Regions from separate parts of the Noviherbaspirillum saxi genome, predicted to be linked through region 3. Evidence: predicted binding sites of a transcription regulator. Region 3 holds the regulator's gene; each other region holds the start of a gene.

Region 1 (7,896 bases), 2.7 Mb from region 3:
CAATGCGGCTTTGCAGCAAACGATTCGGGCGCATATCGCAACAAAGTTTGCCATCTTTGCAACATCATCGGGCCGATGCAGTTTGTCAGGACGACATGCCCGCATGTTACGACGAAAAAAAAGCGCCTCCGAAGAGGTAATGCTGTTCAGATAAGGACTTTCTTGAGCACCCGAACGGCATAACGTTTTGGCGTTGACTTAACGACTCGGTCGCACCGGCGCCCGGGTCGTTTTTCATTGAGGATGCTGACGAGACGCTGGCGCAGCCGCTGCAGTAAGGCCGGCAGTTTTCCCTGGGCGCGGGTGACAGCGGCCCAGCGCAGTTCATATTGGATCGTGTGAAATGCGCGCACGAAACTGATTTCGGTAGGCGCGCAGTTGGCTTCCAATGCGGCTTTCGCAATTTCCACTCGGATCAGGTTGTAGGCGGTGAGCGCCCCCCAGATCTCTTGCTGGACGCCTTCTACGGTCTTGCTGCGCAGGGTCAGTGCCCTCCCCATCATCGATTGCTTGAGTTCACGATAGCTCGTTTCAATCTGCCAGCGGCGGCCGTAGCAAGCGACGATCTCGCTCGCCTTGAAGCGTTGGCGGTCGGTCAGCGAGGTCAGCAGCACTTTTTTGCGGCCTTGCGGATCAATTGCTGCAATGGCGCGTGCACGCCAGAATTGGGGCAACGTGGGCGACTTGTTGCGGGCCTGCGGCGACACGCGCATCTGCACGATCGCATCTTCCGGTGTGCCTTCGACCACTTCCCATTGGGTGTTGCCTTTGGCCGGTATCAGGAAGTGCCGGTTCTGTCCGTTGGCCGTGAGCCCGCACAGGATTTCCGCGGCCAGAAAGCCCTTGTCGAACACTGTCAGCGTATGATCCGGGATGCCCGGCACCAGCGTCTTTGCGTACAGCATTTCATTGCTATCGTACCGGCCGAAGGCGGCATCGACCACCAGGTGGGTGGGAATAGCCGTCAGTGTTACCCCGCGCACTTGCGGGTAGCTCGCCACCGCGCCACTGGCATACGATTGGGCGCCAAAGTGTTCCCGATTGGCGGGGCTATCCGCTGTTCGCAAGGTCGTCCCGTCCATTGCCAACAGACTCAATCCCTTGAACAGGTAAGCATTCTTGTCCTGGCTGCTCCACGCCCGCGCCGACGTCTGGAACAGCCATTTCAGCGGCGCTTCCCCCAGTCGCTGGCGTGCTTGCGCCACCGCGCTCTTGCTCACGAACGGTGCCTGCACAGCCGGCAGCGCCAGATCGAGTGCGTCGATCACCTCGCTAATCGATTGGTGGCGATACAAGGCCAGCGCGACGACCAGCCACACGACCTGTTCGGCCGGCAAGCGCCGATGTCGGAGGCTGGCCCTGCCGGTTTCTGCGACAGCCTGCGCAATCCACTCGTACGGTAAATGCGCGCCCAACCGCGCCCAGTCGGGCGCGTCTTGTGCATCCAGCAGCAGGGTCAGGGCGTCGGCAAGCATGAAGCCGAAAAGTTAACATCACCGCCCAAGGTTTACAACCTGTTTCCCAAAACAAAAATGCCGTTCAGTTCTTAACTGAACGGCATTACCTCCGAAGAGGCGCTTTCAAGGCTTGCTGACGCAAGCGGGGAAATGAGTGCTGCCGTATGGCTATTACGAGTGGTAAGCCGATTCGCCGTGGCTGGAGATGTCGAGGCCTTCGCGCTCTTCTTCTTCCGGCACACGCAGACCGACGATCAGGTCAACCACCTTGTAGGCGATGAAGGCCACAACGCCAGACCAGATCACCGTGGTCAGCACGCCCTGGAACTGGATCCAGACTTGGCCTGCGATCGAGTACTCTGCGGCAACCTTGTTGGCAACGTAGTCATAGATGCCTGTGCCGCCCAGCGAAGGAGCCGCGAATACGCCGGTCAGCAGCGCGCCGAGGATACCGCCGACGCCGTGCACGCCGAACACGTCAAGCGAGTCATCCGCACCCAGCATGCGCTTGAGGCCATTGACACCCCACAGGCAGATGATACCGGACAGCAGGCCGATTACCAGGCCACCCATGACGCCGACGAAGCCGGCTGCGGGAGTAATCGCGACCAGACCTGCAACCGCCCCCGAAGCCGCACCCAGCATCGAAGGCTTGCCCTTGCCCATCCATTCGCCGAAGCTCCAGGACAGGGTTGCCGCAGCTGTTGCCAGCAAGGTATTGACCAGTGCGAGCGCAGCGGTGCCGCCTGCTTCGAGCGCCGAACCGGCGTTGAAACCGAACCAGCCGACCCACAGCATCGATGCACCGACCATGGTCAGCGTCAGCGAGTGCGGTGCCATCGATTCCTTGCCGTAGCCGATACGCTTGCCGATCACATAAGCACCGACCAGACCGGCGATCGCGGCATTGATGTGGACCACAGTACCGCCAGCGAAGTCAAGCGCGCCCTTCTGGAACAGCCAGCCGGAAACAGCTGTCGCCTTTTCGGCAGCGGCTGCGTCGACATAGGCATCCGGACCAGGCCAGAACCAGACCATGTGCGCAATCGGCAGGTAGGAGAAGGTGAACCACAGTACGATGAACAGCAGCGCAGCCGAGAACTTGATGCGTTCGGCGAATGCGCCGACGATCAGGCCGCAAGTGATCGCTGCAAAGGTTGCCTGGAACGCGACGAACACAAACTCGGGAATCACGATGCCCTTGCTGAAGGTCGCGGCGACCGATTCCGGCGTGATGCCTTTCAGGAACAGGCGATCGAACGAACCGATGAAGCTGCCGCCTTCCGTGAACGCGAGCGAGTAGCCGTAAATGGCCCACAACACCACGATCATCGAGAAGATCATGAACACCTGCATCAGGATCGACAGCATGTTCTTGGTGCGCACCAGGCCGCCGTAGAACAGGGCGAGGCCAGGAATCGTCATCAGGATGACCAGTACGGTGGCCATCATCATCCATGCGGTGTCGCCCTTGTTAGGGACGGGTGCGGCGGCCGGTGCTGCCGCTTCGGCCGGTGTTGCTGCGGCGGCGGGTGCGGTCGCAGCCGGAGCTGCTGCTGCCGGCGCTGCGGCATCGGCGGCCGGGGCAGTTGCCTGCGCCAGCACGATCGGTTCGGACGTTGCCGCGGGGGCGTCTGCAGCCAGCGTTGGCTGCGCAAAGCCGACCGCGAACAGCAGCGTGCTGGTCGCCAGGAAGCTTGCAATTAATTTTTTCATCAAAATCTCCTTAGAGGGCTTCTTTGCCGGTCTCGCCGGTACGGATACGGACGACTTGCTGCAGGTCGTAGACAAAAATCTTGCCGTCGCCGATCTTGCCGGTGCGTGCCGCGCTTTCAATTGCTTCGATCGCGCGATCGACGATAGCGTCGTCCACGGCTGCCTCGATCTTGGTCTTGGGCAGGAAGTCGACGACATATTCCGCGCCGCGATACAGCTCGGTGTGGCCCTTCTGACGGCCGAACCCCTTGACTTCGGTGACGGTAATGCCCTGCACGCCGATCGCCGAAAGAGATTCGCGCACTTCGTCCAGTTTGAACGGTTTAATGATGGCGGTGATCAGTTTCATGATGAACCCCTAAGAGATTTAGAAAGTCTTGGAGAGCGACAGCACGACGGTATTCTTGCTCACGTCTTTCCGCTTGGTGCCGCTGGTGTTGGAAACGGTATACACAGCGGAATCGGCATTGGAACCGACCAGGGCCAGGCCGACTGTGGCAAAGCCGACGTCGCGTGCGACGCCAAGCTTGTAGTCGGTATAGTTGAACGCGCCGGAGTTCTTGAACTTCTGGCGACCGACGTGGAAGCCCAGCGTAGTCTTGTCGGCGACTTCAAAGTTGGCGTTCAGGTCCAGATAATAGGAACCATCGGCATTGGTGAAGCCGAAGTATTCGTCGCTGACTGCATGGCTATACTTCGCCGAGAACCACTTGTAGGTCGCGCCGACGTAGAGCTCCAGCGCATCGGCCTTGATACCGCCGATACGAACGCCGGGATAGTAGTATTTCAGCAAGCCGATATCGGCGGTCAGGTCCGGCATGACTTCAAACTTGTAGCCGCCGTACAGGTCCATCTCAATGCTGGCGCCATCGGGATATTGGTTGCCGCTGACATTGGAATTCCAGTTACCGACATAGAAACCGCTGCTGTGCGCATAGTCGAAACCGCCCTGGATTGCCGGCTTGCCGAAAGTCTGGGAAATGCCGCGGAAACGATAATCCGTTGCGAGAGTCAGGTTACCGGTAAAGGTATGATCGGAAGCTGCCGGGGCGGCTTGCTGTGCCGAGGCAGACGTCGCACAAGCAGCGAAGACCGCGGCAGCAAGAATCATTTTTTTCATGTCGTTCCCTTTTTGTAGGTGAAGAAAAATTCGTGGCATTGCATTTCCCCAACTACTTAGCAGAACTCATGCCACCGTTTTCATGCCACAATTGCGTTATCAAACTTTCCATTTTATGGAGCTTCGGCAAGTAAACGCACTGGGTTTGGCGACGTGCACCAACATATCGCACCACGCTGAGGCGCACCGAAACGGTACGCACCAAGCAAGTGCGAATTTTTGAAAGAAGATTGACCATGAACAAGAACGATTTTTTTAATGATCTGCAAAGCAAGATCAACCAGGCCATCGAGAATTCACCGATGAAGGACGTTGAAAAGAACGTCAAGGCAATGATGACGCAGGGTTTTTCCAAGCTCGATCTGGTGACGCGAGAAGAGTTTGATATTCAGGCACAGGTATTGGCAAAGACCCGTGCCAAGCTGGAAGCGCTGGAAGCTCGGGTAGCCGAACTGGAAGTCCAGCTCAAAAAACCGTAAGGCCGGCAGCCGGTTTGCGCAGACTTGGCGTGACTCGCGTGAGCCATCATCCGGCACGCCATCGGTATGAATACCAAAAACAAAAGCTCCATGAGGGTCAATGAGTCTTGCTGTCTTGAAAAGCCGCGCCCTGTCCGGCATGCAGGCGCCGGAAGTCACCGTCGAAGTTCACCTTGCCAATGGCATACCCTCTTTCACGATCGTCGGCTTGCCTGAAACAGAAGTAAAGGAATCGAAGGACAGGGTCAGGGCCGCCTTGCAAAACGCCCGCTTCGAATTCCCGGCGCGGCGCATCACCGTCAACCTCGCGCCGGCCGACCTGCCCAAGGAGTCCGGCCGCTTCGACCTGCCGATCGCGCTGGGCATCCTGGCTGCCTCCGAACAGATGCCCGGCGACGAACTTGCCAAATATGAATTTGCGGGTGAGCTCTCGCTGTCGGGAGAGTTGCGGCCGATTCGCGGCGCGCTGGCGATGACTTATGCGATGCACCGCGCGGCCGACAGGTCCGGCAAGCAACGCGCATTCATCCTGCCGCGCGCCAATGCAGACGAGGCCGGACTGGTCGCCGACGCAGCCATCTATCCGGCGGAATCGTTGTTACAGGTGTGTGCACACTTCGCTTCGCGCGGCAGCGATGCCCGACTCGCACGGCATCGCGCCGAAGCGGCGCCGGCGCGTCCGACTTATCCGGACTTCGCCGACGTTAAAGGACAGTTGCAGGCCAAGCGCGCGTTGGAAATCGCGGCATCCGGCGGACATAGTGTCTTGATGGCCGGCCCGCCGGGTACCGGCAAATCGATGCTGGCGCAGCGCTTCCCCGGCATCCTGCCGCAGATGACCGACGACGAAGCGCTGGAGTCGGCCGCCGTGCAATCGCTGACCAGCGGCTTTTCGATTGCGCGCTGGAAGGCTCGGCCTTACCGCGCGCCGCACCATACCGCCTCCGGCGTGGCGCTGGTCGGCGGCGGCAGCTCACCCCGTCCGGGTGAAATCTCGCTTGCGCATCGCGGCGTCTTGTTTCTCGATGAACTGCCGGAATTCGACAGAAAAGTGCTGGAAGTGTTGCGTGAACCGCTAGAGTCCGGGCATATCACGATCTCGCGTGCGGCGAAGCAGGCTGATTTTCCCGCCCGCTTTCAATTGATCGCGGCGATGAACCCCTGCCCCTGCGGTTATCTGGGTCACACCGCCAATCGCTGTCGCTGCACGCCGGATCAGGTTGCCCGATACCAGGACAAGATTTCCGGTCCGCTGCTCGATCGCATCGACATGCAGATTCAGGTCACCGCGTTGCCGCATGAGGACTTGCTGAAGCAAGCCGACGGCGAACCGTCGCAGCGCATCACGGAACGCGTCGAACGCGCCTTCGCACTGCAGTTGCAGCGACAAGGCAAGGGCAACCATGCATTGTCGACTGCCGAGATCGATCTGCATTGCAAGCCCGACGAGGCGGGCGAGCAGATATTGCGTACTGCGATGACGAGACTGCACTGGTCGGCGCGCGCGTATCACCGCGTGCTCAAGGTCGCACGCACGATTGCCGACTTGGCGGGCGCAGCCACGATCGGGCAGGCACATATCGCCGAAGCGATTCAGTACCGGCGCGCACTACGCGAACATTAAGGAACGTGCACGAAATAATTTCCCGATTTGGTTCACGTCTGACGGGCGCGCTGCAGCGTTGCTCGGCGTCGCCATAGCTCGCTATGACTCCTTCTCGCGCCTTGCAGCGCATCCCGTCGGACGCGTCCAAATCGGTAACTTATTCCGTACACATTCCTAAGCGACTTTTACAGCCTTACGTGAAGGCACTGGCAATCTGCCCGGTACAGTGCATTGCCATCTGCGCTTTTCAGGAAGAGGCAGGCGAGCGGCATGCAACAGCTCCGCACACTCAGCAGCGCCTACCGGACGACTGAAATAATAGCCCTGTACGTGGTCGCAGCCATGCGACGCGAGCAGCATAACCTGGTCTTCGGTTTCCGCCATTTCGGCGACCACCTGCAGACCGAGCCGATGCGCCATGGCGACAATCGCGTCGGCGATGGCGAGGCTGCGTGAATCGGTCGTGATCTCCCTGACGAAGGAACCATCCATCTTGAGGCTATCCACCGGGAAGTTTTTCAAATACTGCATATTCGAATAACCGGTGCCGAAGTCGTCGATCGACAGCCTCACGCCTAGGGTCTTCAGCTTGTGCATGAGCGGGATGATCGTGTCGGGATCGTCCATCGACGCGCTTTCCGTGAGCTCCAGCTCCAGGTGGGAGGGATCGAGCCCGCTGGTGGACAGACATTGGGCGATGAAGTCTATCAGTCCGGGAGCACTTAACTGTTTCGGGGACAAGTTCACGGCCACCCGTATCGGTGGAAGGCCGGCTTGTTGCCAAGCTTTGTTTTGCATGCAGGCCTGATGGATCACCCACTCGCCGATAGGTACGATGAGGCCGCTATCTTCGGCAATGGGAATGAAGCCGGCAGGCGCGATGCTGCCGAGCTCGGGGTGCTGCCAACGCAGCAATGCTTCCACCCCCACAATGCTGCCATCCTGCAGATCGACCTGCGGTTGATAGTGGAGAACCAATTCTCCGCGTTCGACCGCATGGCGCAGATCGGTTTCCAGCCTCACTCTCTTGTCGGTCTGGCTACGCAATTCCATGTCATAAATCTGCACTTTGTTACGCCCCATTTCCTTTGCCCTGTACATCGCGGCATCGGCGCACTTGAGCAGCGCTTCGGCGTCCTGCCCATCATCCGGATAGGTGCTGCAGCCCAAACTGCAGGTGACAGCCACTTCATGACCATCGAGGGTCAAGGGCATGGACACCGCAGCCATCACACGGCCCAACATTTGCATGGTCTGTTCCCGATTGCCGGCATCCTGTGTGAGAAGGACGAATTCATCTCCGCCGATGCGCGCGACCGTGTCGGACTCGCGCAGGCAGCTGGACATTCTGCGGGACATGATTTTAAGCAGCGTGTCGCCTGCTTCGTGGCCCAGACTGTCATTGACCCACTTGAAGCGATCCAGATCGATGAAGGACACGACAAATTGGTCGTGTCGGCGTTTCGCGTCCATGATCATTTGACGCAGGCGATCCATCAACAGCATGCGGTTTGGCAA
Region 2 (7,896 bases), 670 kb from region 3:
CTCGATCGGCTTTACCGACAAGAAAGAAGCCGGCGATGAAATGGCGGATATCAAGCGTATGTTCACGCCGGAATTCCGCAATCGCCTGGATGCCATCATCAGCTTCAAGGCGCTGGACGAAGAAATCATCCTGCGCGTGGTCGACAAGTTCCTGATGCAACTGGAAGAGCAGTTGCACGAGAAAAAGGTGGAAGCTGTCTTTACCGAGAGCTTGCGCAAATTCCTCGCAAAGAAAGGTTTCGATCCACTCATGGGTGCGCGCCCGATGTCGCGCCTGATTCAGGACATGATCCGCAAGGCGTTGGCAGACGAACTGTTGTTCGGCAAGCTGGTGACTGGTGGGCGTGTCACGGTCGATATGGATGAAAACGACCAGATCAAGCTTGATTTCACCGAAGGTGATGCATCGCCGCCGCCCGCTCCGGAAGAAACGCTGGAAGTCGAATAAGCACCTTGCAAGCCGCTTTGTTCAAAAACCCGAATCACTCGCGTGGTTCGGGTTTTTTATTGCGCGGGATTGGTTATCCGGGCATGAATTGCGTTGATAGCGCTAATAATTTCATCCGGCAGCCGTACCGAAAGCGCGTCGATGTTTTCCTGTAGTTGCGCCAGCGTAGTTGCGCCGACAATCGTCGAGGCAACCAACCAACGGCTATAACACCAGGCGAGGGCAAGCGTCGCCGGGGTCATGCCATGGGTGCGGGCAAGTTCGGCATATTGCCTGCTCGCTTCAAACACACTTGGACGCAGATAGCGCGGGCTCCAGTTAGGCGGAAATTTTGTCAGCCGTCCCTGTGCCTTGGGATCATCCAGGTATTTTGCTGTCAGCTGGCCAAACGCCAGCGGACTATATGCGAGCAAGCCAATATTCTCGCGATAGCAGACTTCATCCAGACCGGTCTCGAAACTGCGATTGACCAGGTTGTAGGCATTTTGAATCGAGGCGATCCGGGGTAGGCCGCGCTGCTCCGACTGCTTGATGAATTCGCTCACTCCCCATGGTGTTTCGTTCGATACGCCAATCTGACGGATCTTGCCGGACTTTACCAGATCGCCTAGTGCCGCCAGAGTATCTTCAATGGCGACATGCGGGCGTTCTTTTTCCGGATCGAAAGAAATGGATCCGAAGATGGGTGCATTACGGCTCGGCCAGTGCAGCTGATAAAGGTCGATGTAATCTGTCTGCAGTCTTTGCAAGCTGCGGTCGACGGCGAGCTTCAGGTTCGCCGCATCGAAGTCGCTGCCGCCATTGCGTATCCAACTGATTCCCCGCGACGGGCCGGCTGCCTTGGTTGCAAGAATCACCTCGCTGCGCTTGCCCGATTTCTTCAGCCAAGTGCCGATGTAGCTTTCGGTGCGCCCTTGCGTTTCGGCTCTTGGCATGACGGGATACATTTCCGCCGTGTCGATAAAGTTGATTCCTCGTTCCTGCGCATAGTCGAGTTGGCTATGTGCCTCGGCTTCGGAATTCTGCTCGCCGAACGTCATGGTGCCGAGACAGACCTTCGATACGTCAAGGTCGCTGCCGCCCAGTTTGATTTTTTCCATAGGTCTCCTGTCGGTGCTCTATCGAGGCGCGCGGCTTCGCTGCTGCGACGAAGCACAAAGACTTTAACGCGATTTGCGCAACGCTGCCGCGCACTCCCTGATCAGGGAGGGACCACGATAGATCAGGCCGGTGTACAACTGGACCAGGCTTGCGCCCGCATCGACCTTTGCCTGCGCATCCTGACCGGACAGAATGCCGCCGACACCGATGATCGGTATGGCATCTCCGAGCTCCGCCTTCAAGGCCCGCACGACCTGGTTGGATGGGTGGAATACAGGCGCGCCCGACAATCCGCCGGTTTCCTCGGCATGCCGCAGGCCCTGGACCGCATCGCGGGTAATGGTGGTGTTGGTAGCGATCACGCCATCCATGCGGTGCCGTATCAGGGCCGAAGCAATCGTGCGGACCTGTTCGCCATCGATATCTGGTGCAATCTTCAACGCAATCGGGACATAGCGCTTGTGCTGATCGGCAAGGCGCTGTTGCGCTTCCTTGAGCCCCGACAACAGCAGGTCGAGTTCGGATGCCCCTTGCAACTGGCGCAGGTTCTTCGTATTGGGAGAGGATATGTTGACTGTTACGTAGCTGGCGTAAGGGTAAACCTTTTGAAGGCAATACAGATAATCATCGGCCGCGCGCTCGATGGGCGTATCGGCATTCTTGCCGATATTGAGTCCAAGTACGCCTTCCCGGTTTTGATAGAACCGCGATGCCTGCACGTTGGCGACAAAGGCATCGACCCCGCCGTTGTTGAAACCCATGCGGTTGATGATGGCATGCGCCTGCGGCAGGCGGAACATGCGCGGCAGCGGATTGCCCGGCTGCGCGCGCGGCGTCACGGTGCCGATCTCGATGGAGCCGAATCCGAGCGCGGCCAGCCCGTCGATATAGGCACCATCCTTGTCCAGCCCCGCGGCCAGTCCGACCGGGTTCGGAAAACTGATCCCCATGACGGTACGCGCATCCTTTTCCGGACGCGGCATGACACGGGTCAGCCCGAGCGCCGCTGCACGCCTCAGCCATGGCAAGGTCAGGTTATGTGCGGCTTCGGGATCGAGCGAGAAAAGGAAAGGACGAGCGAGCGAATAGAGGAGTTTGTCGGACATGGCAGAGAAAGAGGGCGCGCAGCCGGACTGGCCTTGCAAAAGGCGCTATTTTAACCTTGCCGCCTGCAGATCAGACATCCGCATGCCAATCTTGCCATTTGCCGTTTCGCAGCGCTTCGAGCGGGCGAAAGTTGACCTTGTACGCCATTTTCTGGCTGTCGCGAATCCAATAGCCCAGATAGACATAGGGAATCTCAAGCCGGCGCGCCTGCTCGATCTGCCACATGACGTTGTAGGTGCCATAGGAAGCACCAATCACATCCGGATCGTAAAAGGTATAGACCGAAGATAGGCCGTCATTGAGTACGTCGATGATGCTGACCATGCGCAGCGTTCCATCCGCTTCCCGAAACTCCACCAGCCGGGTATTGACCTTGCTCTGCAAAAGAAACTGCGCATACTGGTCCCGGCTATCCTGATCCATTCCTCCGCCGGCGTGCCGTGCCGCCTGGTAGCGCAGGTAGAGGTCATAGTGCTCCGGCACGTACGCCAGTGTCGTCACCCAGGTCTCAAGGTTGGCATGCTTGGTCCAGGCACGACGCTGGCTGCGGGTGGTGACAAACTCGATCGCCTTTACTCGTACGGGTATGCAGGCCTGGCATCCATCGCAATAGGGTCGGTAGGTAAAGATTCCGCTGCGCCGGAATCCATTCTTCACCAGCTCGGCATAGACGTCGGCGTTGATCAGATGGGATGGTGTCGCGACCTGAGACCGCGCCTGTCGGCCTTCAAGATAACTGCACGGGTAAGGAGCTGTCGCATAAAACTGCAAGGTGGCGAAAGGCAGGTCTTTTAAGTGCGTCATATACGTAAAGTCCGACTGCGATGGTGACAGAAGGATGGTGTTCAGCGCCTTTCTAATTTACACCGGATGCCGAGGCGGGATAACAATTTTTTGCTCAGTCTTCAAAATAGAGCAAGCGGCTCCCAGACGACGATAGGCGCTTGACGCGTGGCGCTTGCCAGATGCGCGAGGAAATCTCTGCGCGGAATCGGGCCGGCGCCAAGCGAAGCAAGATGCGAGGTCTCCTGTTGACAATCGATCATGATTACCCCGTTCGCCTTCAGAAAGTGCACCAGATAGGCCAGTGCAATCTTGGATGCATCGGTGGCACGGGCAAACATTGATTCGCCATAAAACATCTTGCCGATGCAAACGCCATACGCGCCGCCGACGAGTTGGCCATCCAGCCATACCTCGGATGAATGCGCATGCCCGCGGTGATGCAATTCGCAATAGCCGCGCACGATGTCATCGGAAATCCATGTGCCGGCGCCATCGCGTCTGGGAGCGGCGCAGGCACGCATGACTTCCTCGAATGCACTGTCAAAGCGTATTTGCCAGCGCCCATCGGTAGTTTGGCTGCTGTGCACCTTCCTCAGCGATTTTTTCAGACTGTACGAGACCGAGAAGCGTTCAGTAAACAACACCATCCGCGGATCGGTGCTCCACCACAGGATAGGCTGTCCTTCCGAAAACCACGGGAATATGCCGTGCCGGTATGCATCAAGCAGGCGGTCGGACGACAGATCAGCGCCGGCTGCCAGCAAGCCGGCCGCGCCATCTTCTTCAGTCAATGCATAGCTGACGTCCGGAAAGGGAGTGTCGGCCTCAAGCCATGGAATCATTCACGAATCCCCAAAGTAGGTCATTTTTTGCACGCTAACAGTGCGGAATAGCAATGAATCCCGTGTCAATAAAAATTTCCGTAGAAAAATCAATGTGTTACAAAATTGCACCAAAATGGAATATTTATTGCTTATGGGAAGCACCATTTTCAAACAATGCACATAAACAGGGAGATTTTTACATGGATGCGTTTAAACATGGCGCTGATGCCCTTTTCATTTTACTTGGCGCCATCATGATTCTCGCGATGCACGCGGGTTTTGCCTTTCTTGAACTGGGCACGGTTCGCAAGAAAAACCAGATCAATGCCTTGGTCAAAATCTTAGTCGATTTTGCCGTTTCAACAATAGCGTATTTTTTTGTCGGCTATGGCATTGCCTACGGCGTGCATTTTTTTGCTGACGCCACAACCCTGTCCGCCAAAAACGGATTCGAACTGGTGAAGTTCTTTTTCCTGTTGACTTTCGCGGCTGCCATTCCCGCGATTATTTCGGGCGGTATCGCGGAACGCGCAAAATTTCATCCGCAACTGGTGGCTACCGCGCTACTTGTCGGGCTGATCTATCCGCTTTTCGAGGGTATTGCATGGAACCAGCGATTAGGTATCCAGCCCTGGCTGAAGGAAGTCTTCTCGGCGGAGTTCCATGATTTTGCCGGCTCGGTGGTGGTGCACGCAGTCGGCGGGTGGGCAGCCTTGCCAGCGGTATTGTTCCTCGGCGCGCGTCGTGGACGTTATTCGAAAGACGGAGCAATCGCCGCGCATCCGCCCTCCAGTATTCCCTTTCTTGCACTTGGCGCCTGGATACTTGCGGTAGGCTGGTTCGGCTTCAATGTAATGAGTGCGCAAACACTCGACAAGATGAACGGGCTGGTTGCGATGAATTCGCTGATGGCCATGGTGGGCGGCACTCTGAGCGCCGTCCTGCTTGGCAAGAACGACCCCGGCTTTGCTTACAACGGTCCGTTGGCCGGACTGGTTGCCGTGTGCGCCGGGTCCGATCTGATGCACCCGCTAGGAGCGTTGCTAACCGGCGGCATTGCCGGCGCCATCTTTGTATGGATGTTCATGTTGACCCAAAACAAATGGAAAATCGATGACGTACTCGGGGTGTGGCCGCTGCACGGCCTTTGCGGTGCGTGGGGCGGGATTGCCACCGGCATTTTCGGGCAGACAGCCCTGGGCGGTATAGGCGGCGTGTCGTTCATGTCTCAGCTGATTGGAACGGCGCTCGGCATTGGCATCGCCATGCTCGGCGGGACCATCGTATATGGCGCCCTCAAGAAAATCGTCGGCATTCGCCTCGACGCGGAGCAGGAATTCGACGGGGCCGACTTGTCGATTCACAAGATCAGCGCAACGGCGGAACGTGAAACAAGCTGGTAGCCATTTGAGATTGATATAAACGAGGCAAGACCGGCCTGATGTGAATTCATAGCCGGGATTCGGATGAGTGCCGGCGCACGTGATGATGAGCCTGTGCCTTTTAACTGGACACGAAGAGATTGCCGGTCGGGCAGACGGCCGGTAAATTTTGCAGGGTCAATGAAGTCGGATCGGCTCTAGGCATTGTCGATACGCATCGCGCAGGTATTCAGCGAACGCGCAGCACGTTATACACGGCGTCAAAGTCGTTTTGAATGGCTTCCAGTTGTTCTTCACGAGCGACCTTCACCAACTGCCGCAATGCGTGCTTGAACATCCGCCGGTCCGTGTCGCTTGCTTCTTCGCTCAAGGAAGCGACCATCGATTCGATCATTTCATCTGAGGCGCACATAACGGTTTTCTGAAAAATTGAGTAATGCGAATGCATTGAGCAAATCCTGTGCCGGATTGTGCAGTTCCATGGTAAGCGCTTGGGCTTCGGGCCATGGTGCTCTCCTGCGTTCGAAACCGATGTATTCAATCTGACGAAAGCAGATGTAATTTCGAGCATATGCAGTTATTACATTTTCCAATCCTGTACCCAACTGTGCAACGGATCCTGCCGGATGGCCCAGTATGAATTCAACTGATCAAGGTCATCGGTCTACTGTGCTTGCACATCGGAAATGTCCTACGAGAGCGGCCTGCCGGACATCGAACGATTTCGATTGAGCAGCGTTGACAGTTCTTCGGGCGGCACGGCGGGGCTGAGCAGAAAGCCCTGCATTTCATCGCAGTCATGTTCTTCAAGGAAGCGGATCTGCTCTTCGGTGGTCACACCTTCGGCTACAACTTTGAGCTGCATGGTATGCGCCAGGGCAATCGTTGCGGATACGATCGCAGCATCATCCCGGCTTCCTGAAATGTCGCGGATGAATGACTGGTCGATCTTGAGCGTATCAACCGGCAAGCGGCGCAGGTAACTCAGCGAAGAATAGCCGGTGCCGAAATCATCGATGGAGATCGATACACCGGCATCCCGTATTTCCGCAAGCTTGGACAAGGTGGATTCTACATTTTGCATCAAGCTGCTTTCCGTAATTTCCAGCTCAAGCCAGCGGGCATCCAGTCCGCTTTGCATCAACGACTTGCGCACCGCATGCGTAATGGTGGAGTCGGGCGCCAACTGATAAGGGGAAAGATTGACTGATACCTTTAAACCTGGCAATCCGGCCTCTTGCCAGCGGCGGTTTTGCTTGCACGCCGTATGCAGCACCCACTCGCCCAGTTCATTGATCAGCCCGACCTCTTCGGCAAGCGGGATGAATTCATTCGGAGGCACTAGTCCCCGTTCGGGATGATGCCAGCGCACCAGCGCTTCGGCTCCCACGATTTCATTGCTGTTGATGTCGACTCTCGGCTGGTAATACACCACAAGTTCCCCGCGTTCCAGCGCCAGTCTGAGTTGGCGCTCATGCATCAATCTTGCCTTGACCCGTTCGTTCATGTCTGCCTTGTAGAAGCGGAATGAACCGCCGCCACTTGCCTTGGCTTCGTACATGGCAAGATCCGCGTTTCTTAACAAAGTGGCAGCATCGGTTCCATCTTTGGGAAACAAGCTGCAACCGATGCTGCTGGAGACCGTGAAATCGTGGCCCTCAAGCGCGACGGGATTTTCGATGACGGCGAGCAGGTTGCGTGCGATTCCAATCACATCTTCCGGCGAACGGACGTCTTCAAGCACGATTACAAATTCGTCGCCGCCGATCCGCGCGACGGTATCGACTTCGCGCACACATTGCTTGAGCCGATCCGCCATGATGCGCAGCAGGATGTCGCCCTTGTCATGGCCCAGGCTGTCGTTGACGATCTTGAAACGATTAAGGTCAAGAAAAAGGACGCCGACACGTCCGCCCTGTCGCTCGGCCTGCACGATCGCGTGCCTGATGCGGTCATCCAGCAGGTTGCGATTGGGTAGTCCGGTAAGAGCATCATAAGTCGCAAGGTGCTCGATTCGACGCTCGTAGTCCTTGCTATGGGTTACATCGCGCGCGATGCCGTGAACTCCGACGACACGGTCATTGACAATGATGGGAACGACGGTGAGGTGGGCATCGAAGCTGCTGCCGTCCTTGCGTATGCCGATGACATCGAGACTGGAGGCTGACCCTTTCACTGCCGCCGCAAAATGCTGTTCAATCAGATCCACGCTTTCCGGCGCCACCATTGGCCGAAACGGCATTGCCGC
Region 3 (7,896 bases):
AGAGGCTCCGGTCAATTTCGCCAGCGCCGCGATCAAGGCGAACTTGAGCATTACCGGGCCGGTCAGCAGCAGCAAGACCAGCCACCAGTTTTCCAGCACCAGCTTGATATTGAGCAGCATGCCGACGGTGATGAAAAAAAGGCCGAGCAATACATCGCGAAACGGCTTGATGTCTTCTTCCACCTGGTGCTTGTATTCGGTCTCGGAGATCAGCATGCCGGCGACGAATGCACCCAGCGCCAGCGACAGGCCGGCTTTTTCGGTAATCCAGGCAGCACCGAGCGTGATGAACAACAGGTTCAGCATGAACAGTTCCTGCGAGCGCCGCTTAACGACGATACGGAACCAGCCGCGCATCAGCTGTTGGCCGATCACCAGCAGCAGTACCAGCACGATGCCGGCTTTTAGCATCGCCAGCATCAGCGTCGCCATCAGGTCGTTGGAATCGCGGGCCAGTGCCGGAACCAGGATCAGCAAAGGAACGACCGCCAGATCCTGAAACAGCAGGATGCCGAAAATCTGCCGTCCGTGCTCGCTTTCCAGCTCCAGCCTTTCAGTCAGCATCTTGGACACGATGGCGGTAGATGACATGGCGAGCGCCCCGCCCAATGCGAATGCCGCGCGCCAATCGATATTGATCACTTGCGGCAACCAGCGGCTCATTACCCACCCGAACACCATGGTCGCGCCAATCGTGAGCAGCACTTGCGCCATGCCTAGCCCGAATACGGTGCGCCGCATCGACGACAGCTTGGGCAGCGAAAATTCCAGTCCGATCGAAAACATCAGGAACACCACGCCGAATTCCGCCAGCGTATGGGTCGTCGTGTTTTCACTGGCCAGGCCCCAGCCGTGCGGACCGATCACGATGCCGACCATCAGATAGCCCAGCATCGGCGGCAAATGCAGCATGCGGAAAGCAACGACTCCCAGCACCGCGGCGCTGAGCAGGATGAGCGTCAGTTCTAGAGCTGAAAACATTCTGTATTTAATTGCGTTCCAAGTTGAGCGCCAGTGTGTATTGTTTCGGCTCCATGAAAGCGAGCGTTTTCCCCTAGCGGGTCTTGTCACCCGGCCAACAAGGGTCGGCCCGGCTTAGTGGCTCGACAGGGCAAAACAACACGCCTGTAGAAGAATCAATTTGAGCATCATCAAAACCCAATTTTTTGTTTGGACTGGCAGATTTTTTGCTTTCCCAATTCGTTTATACTTCGGGCATGAGTGTACCTGATGCAAAAACTTTGCCGAAAGCTTTTGATGCGAAAAGTGCAGCCCGCGCGCTGGCACTCGCGCAAGAGACCTTGCAGATCGAAGCCGATGCCCTGCTGGCACTAAAAAACCGGCTCGCACAACAAGTCGAAGGCCCTTTCAGCGAGGCTGTGCGCCTGTTGCTGCAATGCACAGGCCGTGTAGTCGTGTCCGGCATCGGCAAATCCGGCCATATTGCCCGCAAGATTGCCGCCACGCTGGCATCGACCGGTACGCCGGCGCTCTTCGTCCATGCCGCCGAAGCCCTGCATGGCGATCTCGGCATGATTACCGAACACGACGCCGTCATCGCGATCTCTTACTCGGGCGAAGCTGCCGAATTCATCGCAATCATTCCCATCATCAAACGCATGGGCGCCAAGCTGATTGCCATTACCGGCAATGATGAATCGCGCCTGGCCCAGCTCGCCGACGTGCATTTGAATGTGCGGGTCGACAAGGAAGCCTGTCCGCTGAACCTGGCGCCAACGGCCAGTACGACCGCCACCCTTGCACTGGGCGATGCGCTGGCCGTTGCCCTGCTCGATGCCCGCGGTTTCCGTGAAGAAGACTTTGCCCGCTCTCATCCGGGCGGTGCGCTTGGCCGTCGCCTGCTGACCCATGTGCGCGATGTGATGCGCAGTGGCGACGCGGTGCCGGCAGTACGCGCGGATGTGCGCCTGCCATCGGCCTTGCTTGAAATCACCAAGAAGGGCATGGCGATGACTGCTGTGGTCGATGACCAGGGCCGCGCGATCGGTATCTTCACCGACGGCGATTTGCGGCGATTGATAGAAACCGCGCAAGACTTCGGCAAACTGGCGATGGCCGATGTGATGCATGCCAATCCGCGTACGGTTCATCCTGACCAACTCGCGGTCGAAGCCGTCGAAATCATGGAAACTTTCCGCATCAATCAACTGCTGGTAGCGGATGCGGACGGCATTCTGGTCGGCGCTCTGCATATTCATGACTTGACGCGTGCGAAGGTGATCTGATGCAAGATGACACAGTGACACGTGCGGCGCGCGTCCGCCTGATGATATTCGATGTCGACGGCATCTTGACCGATGGCAGCCTGTACTATGGCGCCGATGGTGAATTGATCAAGACTTTCAATGTGCTCGATGGTCATGGCATCAAGCTGCTGCAACAGTCGGGCGTTGCAACCGCGATCATCAGTGCGCGCAAATCGGCACTGGTGGCGCGACGCGCCGCCGACCTCGGCATTCAGCATCTGTTCCAGGGGGTGCACGACAAGCGCGCGGCATTCGAGCAACTGCTCGCGCAAACTGGCCATGCCAAGGAAGCATGCGGCTTCATCGGCGACGACGTCATCGATCTTCCCATCCTGCTGCGCGTCGGTTTTGCCGCGAGCGTACCGAATGCCCATCCCGAAGTACAGTCGCGCGTGCATTTCGTGACGCGCGCGCAAGGCGGACACGGTGCCGCGCGGGAACTATGTGATTTCATCCTGCGCGCGCAGGGAAATTACGAGGCGGCGCTGGCGCCGTATCTGGCATGAATGGCCGTCGCTTCCGACTGATTGCCATCCTGGCGCCGTTGGTTGCATTGGCGCTGGGAAGTTTCTGGCTATTTGAAGTGATGCGACGCGCCAGCGATGAAGTAATTCCCACACCGGAACGCAAAGAACCCGATTTTTACGTGGAAAAATTCAGCTACGTGAAAATGACAAAAAGCGGCAAGGCACAATACCATTTTTCCGGAACAAGAATGACGCACAATCCGCAGGACGATTCTTACGATATCGAACTGCCTGTGGTCAAGAACCTCCGCGGGGCGAACGGTCCGATGACGCTGCGCGCCAAGCGTGCGACAGTCAACAGCGACAATAGTCAGATTCATATGTACGAGAACGTGCGCATGGACCGGCCGGCCACTGCCGACAGCGAGGCGATGCGGCTTTTGTCCGATTACCTGTTGGTGCTGCCGGACGACGACGTCGTCAAGAGTGACAAGCCGGTAGAGATTCACCTCGGTCAGTCGGTACTTACCGGCACCGGCATGTTTGCAAACAACGCGACGCGTGAACTTCGCCTGGCGGGCAATGTTCATGGCACTTATCAAGCTCCTCAGCGCTAATTCGTTATAACGTATGCTTCTCTTCCGGGATTTTTGATGAAACGTTTTTTTTGGATGCTGTTGCTGCTGGGTGCGACTGCCACAGGCAGCGTACAAGCGGAAAAAGCGGATTCCGAGAAGCCGACCAACGTTGAGGCCGATCAAATGGCCTATGACGACGTCAAGCAGATCAATACCTTTACGGGCAATGTCGTGCTGACCCGTGGCACCTTGGTCATGCGTGCGCACAAGCTGGTCGTATCGCAGGACCCGGCCGGATATCAGTATGCGACGCTGACCGCGGCGCCTGGCGGCCTGGCGACATTCCGGCAGAAGCGCGATGCCGGGCCCGATCAATGGGTAGAAGGGCAGGCTGAGCGTATCGAATACAACGGCAAGACGGAAATGGTGAAGCTGTTTTCAAAAGCGAAGATGCGGCGACTGGAAGGAAAGAAGCCAACCGATGAAGTCGAAGGCGAGTTCATTTCCTACGACAGCCGCGCCGAGTTCTTCACGGTCAACAATACACCATCGGGCGAAACCAAGCCTGGCGGCGGGCGTATCAAGGCGATCATACAGCCGCGCAATGACGCAAAGGACAAGTAGCATGGCAAGCACATTGGTCGTTCGCGGCTTGCAAAAGAGTTACGGCACTCGACAGGTTGTGCACGACGTGTCGCTGCAGGTGGAAAGTGGTGAAGTGGTCGGATTGCTGGGCCCGAACGGGGCCGGCAAGACCACGTCGTTTTACATGATCGTCGGCTTGGTGCCATCGGATTCCGGCGAGATCGACCTCGACGGCGTCGCGATATCGCGCATGCCGATTCATCGTCGTGCGACACTTGGATTGTCTTACCTGCCGCAGGAAGCGTCAGTATTTCGCAAGCTGACGGTGGAAGACAATATCCGCGCAGTACTGGAATTACAGCGGGTCAATGACAAGCCGCTGCCTAAAGCGGAAATCGACAAGCGCCTCGGAAGATTGCTGGCCGAGCTGCAGATCGAACGGCTGCGCGAAAACCAGGCGCTGTCGCTATCCGGCGGCGAACGGCGCCGGGTCGAGATCGCGCGTGCATTGGCGACCAATCCGCGCTTCGTGCTGCTGGATGAACCATTTGCCGGCGTCGACCCGATCGCGGTGATTGAAATCCAGCGCATCGTGCGCTTTCTCAAGGAGCGCGGTATCGGTGTGCTGATCACCGACCATAACGTGCGCGAAACGCTGGGCATTTGCGATCGCGCCTATATCATTAACCAGGGGTCGGTATTGGCAAGCGGCCGACCTGACGACATTATTGCCAATGAATCCGTGCGCCGGGTCTATCTCGGCGAGCACTTCCGGATGTAAGGAAGAAGCAGACAGGCATGAAACAGACACTCCAACTTCGCGTATCGCAACATCTCGCGCTGACCCCGCAACTGCAACAGTCTATCCGTCTGCTGCAGTTGTCGACGCTCGAGCTGCATCAGGAGCTGGAACAGATCCTTTCCGACAATCCCATGCTGGAACGCGTCGACGATCCGCTCGATCATTCAGTGCGATTGCTGGCAGATGGTGCGATCAACACGCCGCCGGCCAGCAACACTTCTGAAGCGCCGGTCCAGGAATCGTCTTCGACCACGCGCGAAGAAGGAGAAGGTAATTTTGAGGGCGGCGAAGGCGGCGAGAATGCGACAGCCTCCGACAACGACTGGAGTTTCGACGATGTCGCCCGCACCTCAAAAGCGCCGGAAGACGACGATGCGCGTCCTCAGCTCGAAGCGCATGAAACCACGCTGCGCGAACACCTGCTCGAGCAGATGCGGCTGACGGTGCGCGAACCACGCGATCGCGCACTGGTGGAATTGATCATCGATGCGCTCAATGACAACGGCTATCTGGATGAACCGCTGGAAGAAATTCATGCGCGTCTTCCGGAAGAGCTCGACATCGACATCGACGACCTCAATGTCGCGCTAAAACTATTGCAAAGTTTCGAGCCGGCCGGTGTCGGCGCGCGCAATGCGTCCGAGTGCCTGTCGATTCAAATCCGCCGCTTTCCGAAAGTACCGATGGTGACGCGGCGGCGTGCGCTCGATATCGTGGAAAAGCATCTGTCGTTGTTCGCCCAGCGCGATTTCAATAAGCTGAAAAAAGCGCTCGATTGCGACGATGAAGATCTGCGCGAAGCACAATACGTAATCAAGCAATGCAATCCGCACCCAGGTGCGCTATATGCGTCCGATGCATCAGATTATGTTGTGCCGGACGTGATTGTGAAAAAAACCAAGAACGGCTGGCAAGTCATGCTCAATCACGATGTCATGCCCCGACTGCGCGTCAATGCGCTCTATGCGAATATCCTCAAGCAGAGCAAAGGTGAGGGATCACTCTCTTCACAATTGCAGGAAGCGAAATGGCTGATCAAGAACATGCGTCAGCGTTTCGATACCATCCTGCGTGTTGCACAGGCAATTGTCGATCGGCAGAGGAATTTTTTCTCGCACGGGGCAGTTGCAATGCGCCCCCTTGTCTTGCGTGAAATTGCTGATACACTTGGTTTACACGAGAGCACTATCTCTCGGGTAACAACTCAAAAATACATGCTCACTCCCCATGGCATGTTCGAGTTGAAGTATTTCTTCGGTAGCCACGTCGCCACGGAAGCAGGGGGAGAAGCTTCATCGACGGCGATACGGGCCCTGATCAAACAATTGATAGGAGCAGAAGACCCCAAGAATCCTTTTTCAGATAGCAAAATAGCGGATATGTTGGGGGAACAGGGCATGGTCGTGGCACGACGTACTGTCGCAAAATACCGTGAAGCCCTGAAAATTCCTCCAGTCAATCTGCGCAAATCCTTGTAGTCTTTGTTGTAGTGATGTTGCTGTGTTCCAGCGTAGCCGGTCTACGCATTCCGGGGCACGTTTGCGAACCTCCAGCGACGCCATCCATAGGAGCGCTGTATGAATCTCATAATCAGTGGACATCATCTCGATTTGACACCTGCCATTCGCGAATACGTGCAAAACAAGCTGGACAGGATTATTCGCCATTTCGATCATGTCATTGATATTGCAGTCATCCTCGGGGTTGAAAAGCCCTCTGAAAAAGATAAGCGGCAAAGAGCCGAAGTCAATCTGCGCTTGAGGGGGAATGTCATACATGTGGAAAGCTTTGCCAAAGACCTGTACGCGGCGATCGATACGCTGATCGACAAGCTGGACCGCCAGGTAATCAAGTACAAGACCAAGATGCAGGATCATCAGTGCGAAGCGCACAAACGCATGCCGGAAGCACCGACAGCCGCGTAAATCGTGATCCACGCCGGGCAAACCGGCATCGCAATGAAGGGCGCCATGGGCGCCCTTTTTTGTTGGCGGTATCTTGAATGTCGGCGCCGCGACCGACGCCGCAATCGCATAGCCGATAGAATATGGCGTTTCGAATCCATACTCGCCTCTCCATGACCGAATTCGTCCGCACCGCGATCCATCACCATCTTGGCGTCATCACACTGGACCGTCCGAAGGCGCTCAACTCGCTATCGCTGGCCATGGTGCGCTCCATCACGCAGGCCCTGCTTGCATGGCGCAACGATCCGGCGATACGTGCCGTGCTCATTCACAGCAGCAGCGAAAGGGCATTCTGTGCCGGCGGCGACATCCGCTTCTTCCACGATGCAGGCAGCGCCACGCCACGCGGGGACAGCGCCTTGCTGGAAGACTTTTTTACCGAAGAATATGCGCTGAACCACCTGATCCATTTCTATCCGAAACCGTACATTGCGATCATGGATGGCATCGTCATGGGCGGCGGTATGGGGGTGGCACAGGGCGGTGAATCGAACCGGCTGCGCATCGTTACCGAGCGTACCAAGATGGCGATGCCGGAAGTGAATATCGGACTGTTTCCCGATGTCGGCGGCAGCTACTTCCTTTCGCGCGCACCCGGGCAGCTGGGTACCTATCTCGGCGTGACCGGCGAAGTGATCGGCGCGGCAGATGCGCTGTATGCGGGGCTGGCCGATGTATTTGTTCCTGCGTCGGAGCTGGCCACGCTGCTGGGCTTGCTGGCGACAGCGACCGATGTACGCGCTGCCGCGGCCGAGTTCGCTGCACCGTTCAAGACCCAGATCGATCCGGCTGCCAGCAAGCTTGCGGCACAACATGCATCGATCGACCGCCATTTCGCACATGACAGCGTAAGCACCATTACCGCCTCGCTCGCGGACGATGGCGACGCGTTTGCACAGAATACGCTTGCAGTCATGCAGAAGCGCTCTCCTCTGATGATGTGCGTGACCTTGTCGCAGCTGCGGCAGGGAGCGGCGATGAGCGTGGCCGATTGCCTGCGGATGGAACGCACGATGGTGCGCCGCAGCTTTGAAAGCGGGGAGGTGCTGGAAGGCATCCGCTCGGTGGTCATCGACAAGGACAATACGCCGAACTGGAATCCACCGTCGCTGGAAGCGGTTGATGATGCAATGATTGCACGATTTTTCGAACCGGCGTGGCCAGCATATGCGCATCCGCTACGCGACCTTGCCTGATAGAGATCCGATCTACGCTGAGCAGTGTATGCAG

Evidence for each region. Region 3 encodes sigma-54, which starts transcription at its own class of promoters, with help from an activator protein. Its sites were predicted from a motif close to TGGCANGNAANCTGCTTT; they were not measured.
Region 1: D3871_RS02300 (TorF family putative porin) is a predicted target of sigma-54. The motif match lies at 4,350-4,367, and genes of this name have one in related genera.
Region 2: D3871_RS11855 (ammonium transporter) is a predicted target of sigma-54. The motif match lies at 4,401-4,418, and genes of this name have one in related genera.

The regions. Positions count from the first base shown of each region.
Region 1 is NZ_QYUO01000001.1:467,097-474,992, reverse strand. Features, by position in the region: gene D3871_RS02315 (IS4 family transposase) at 147-1,475, opposite strand; gene D3871_RS02310 (ammonium transporter) at 1,629-3,173, opposite strand; gene D3871_RS02305 (P-II family nitrogen regulator) at 3,184-3,522, opposite strand; gene D3871_RS02300 (TorF family putative porin) at 3,541-4,293, opposite strand; gene D3871_RS02295 (accessory factor UbiK family protein) at 4,530-4,772, shown strand; gene D3871_RS02290 (YifB family Mg chelatase-like AAA ATPase) at 4,873-6,396, shown strand; gene D3871_RS02285 (putative bifunctional diguanylate cyclase/phosphodiesterase) at 6,553-7,896, opposite strand, start outside.
Region 2 is NZ_QYUO01000001.1:2,512,961-2,520,856, reverse strand. Features, by position in the region: gene clpA (ATP-dependent Clp protease ATP-binding subunit ClpA) at 1-448, shown strand, start outside; gene D3871_RS11875 (aldo/keto reductase) at 505-1,548, opposite strand; gene D3871_RS11870 (quinone-dependent dihydroorotate dehydrogenase) at 1,612-2,655, opposite strand; gene D3871_RS11865 (arginyltransferase) at 2,726-3,460, opposite strand; gene aat (leucyl/phenylalanyl-tRNA--protein transferase) at 3,562-4,284, opposite strand; gene D3871_RS11855 (ammonium transporter) at 4,467-5,669, shown strand; gene D3871_RS29790 (hypothetical protein) at 5,878-6,060, opposite strand; gene D3871_RS11850 (sensor domain-containing protein) at 6,340-7,896, opposite strand, start outside.
Region 3 is NZ_QYUO01000001.1:3,186,423-3,194,318, forward strand. Features, by position in the region: gene D3871_RS15055 (monovalent cation:proton antiporter family protein) at 1-981, opposite strand, end outside; gene D3871_RS15060 (KpsF/GutQ family sugar-phosphate isomerase) at 1,218-2,246, shown strand; gene D3871_RS15065 (KdsC family phosphatase) at 2,246-2,773, shown strand; gene lptC (LPS export ABC transporter periplasmic protein LptC) at 2,770-3,351, shown strand; gene lptA (lipopolysaccharide transport periplasmic protein LptA) at 3,388-3,936, shown strand; gene lptB (LPS export ABC transporter ATP-binding protein) at 3,938-4,678, shown strand; gene D3871_RS15085 (RNA polymerase factor sigma-54) at 4,696-6,177, shown strand; gene hpf (ribosome hibernation-promoting factor, HPF/YfiA family) at 6,277-6,624, shown strand; gene D3871_RS15095 (enoyl-CoA hydratase/isomerase family protein) at 6,777-7,862, shown strand.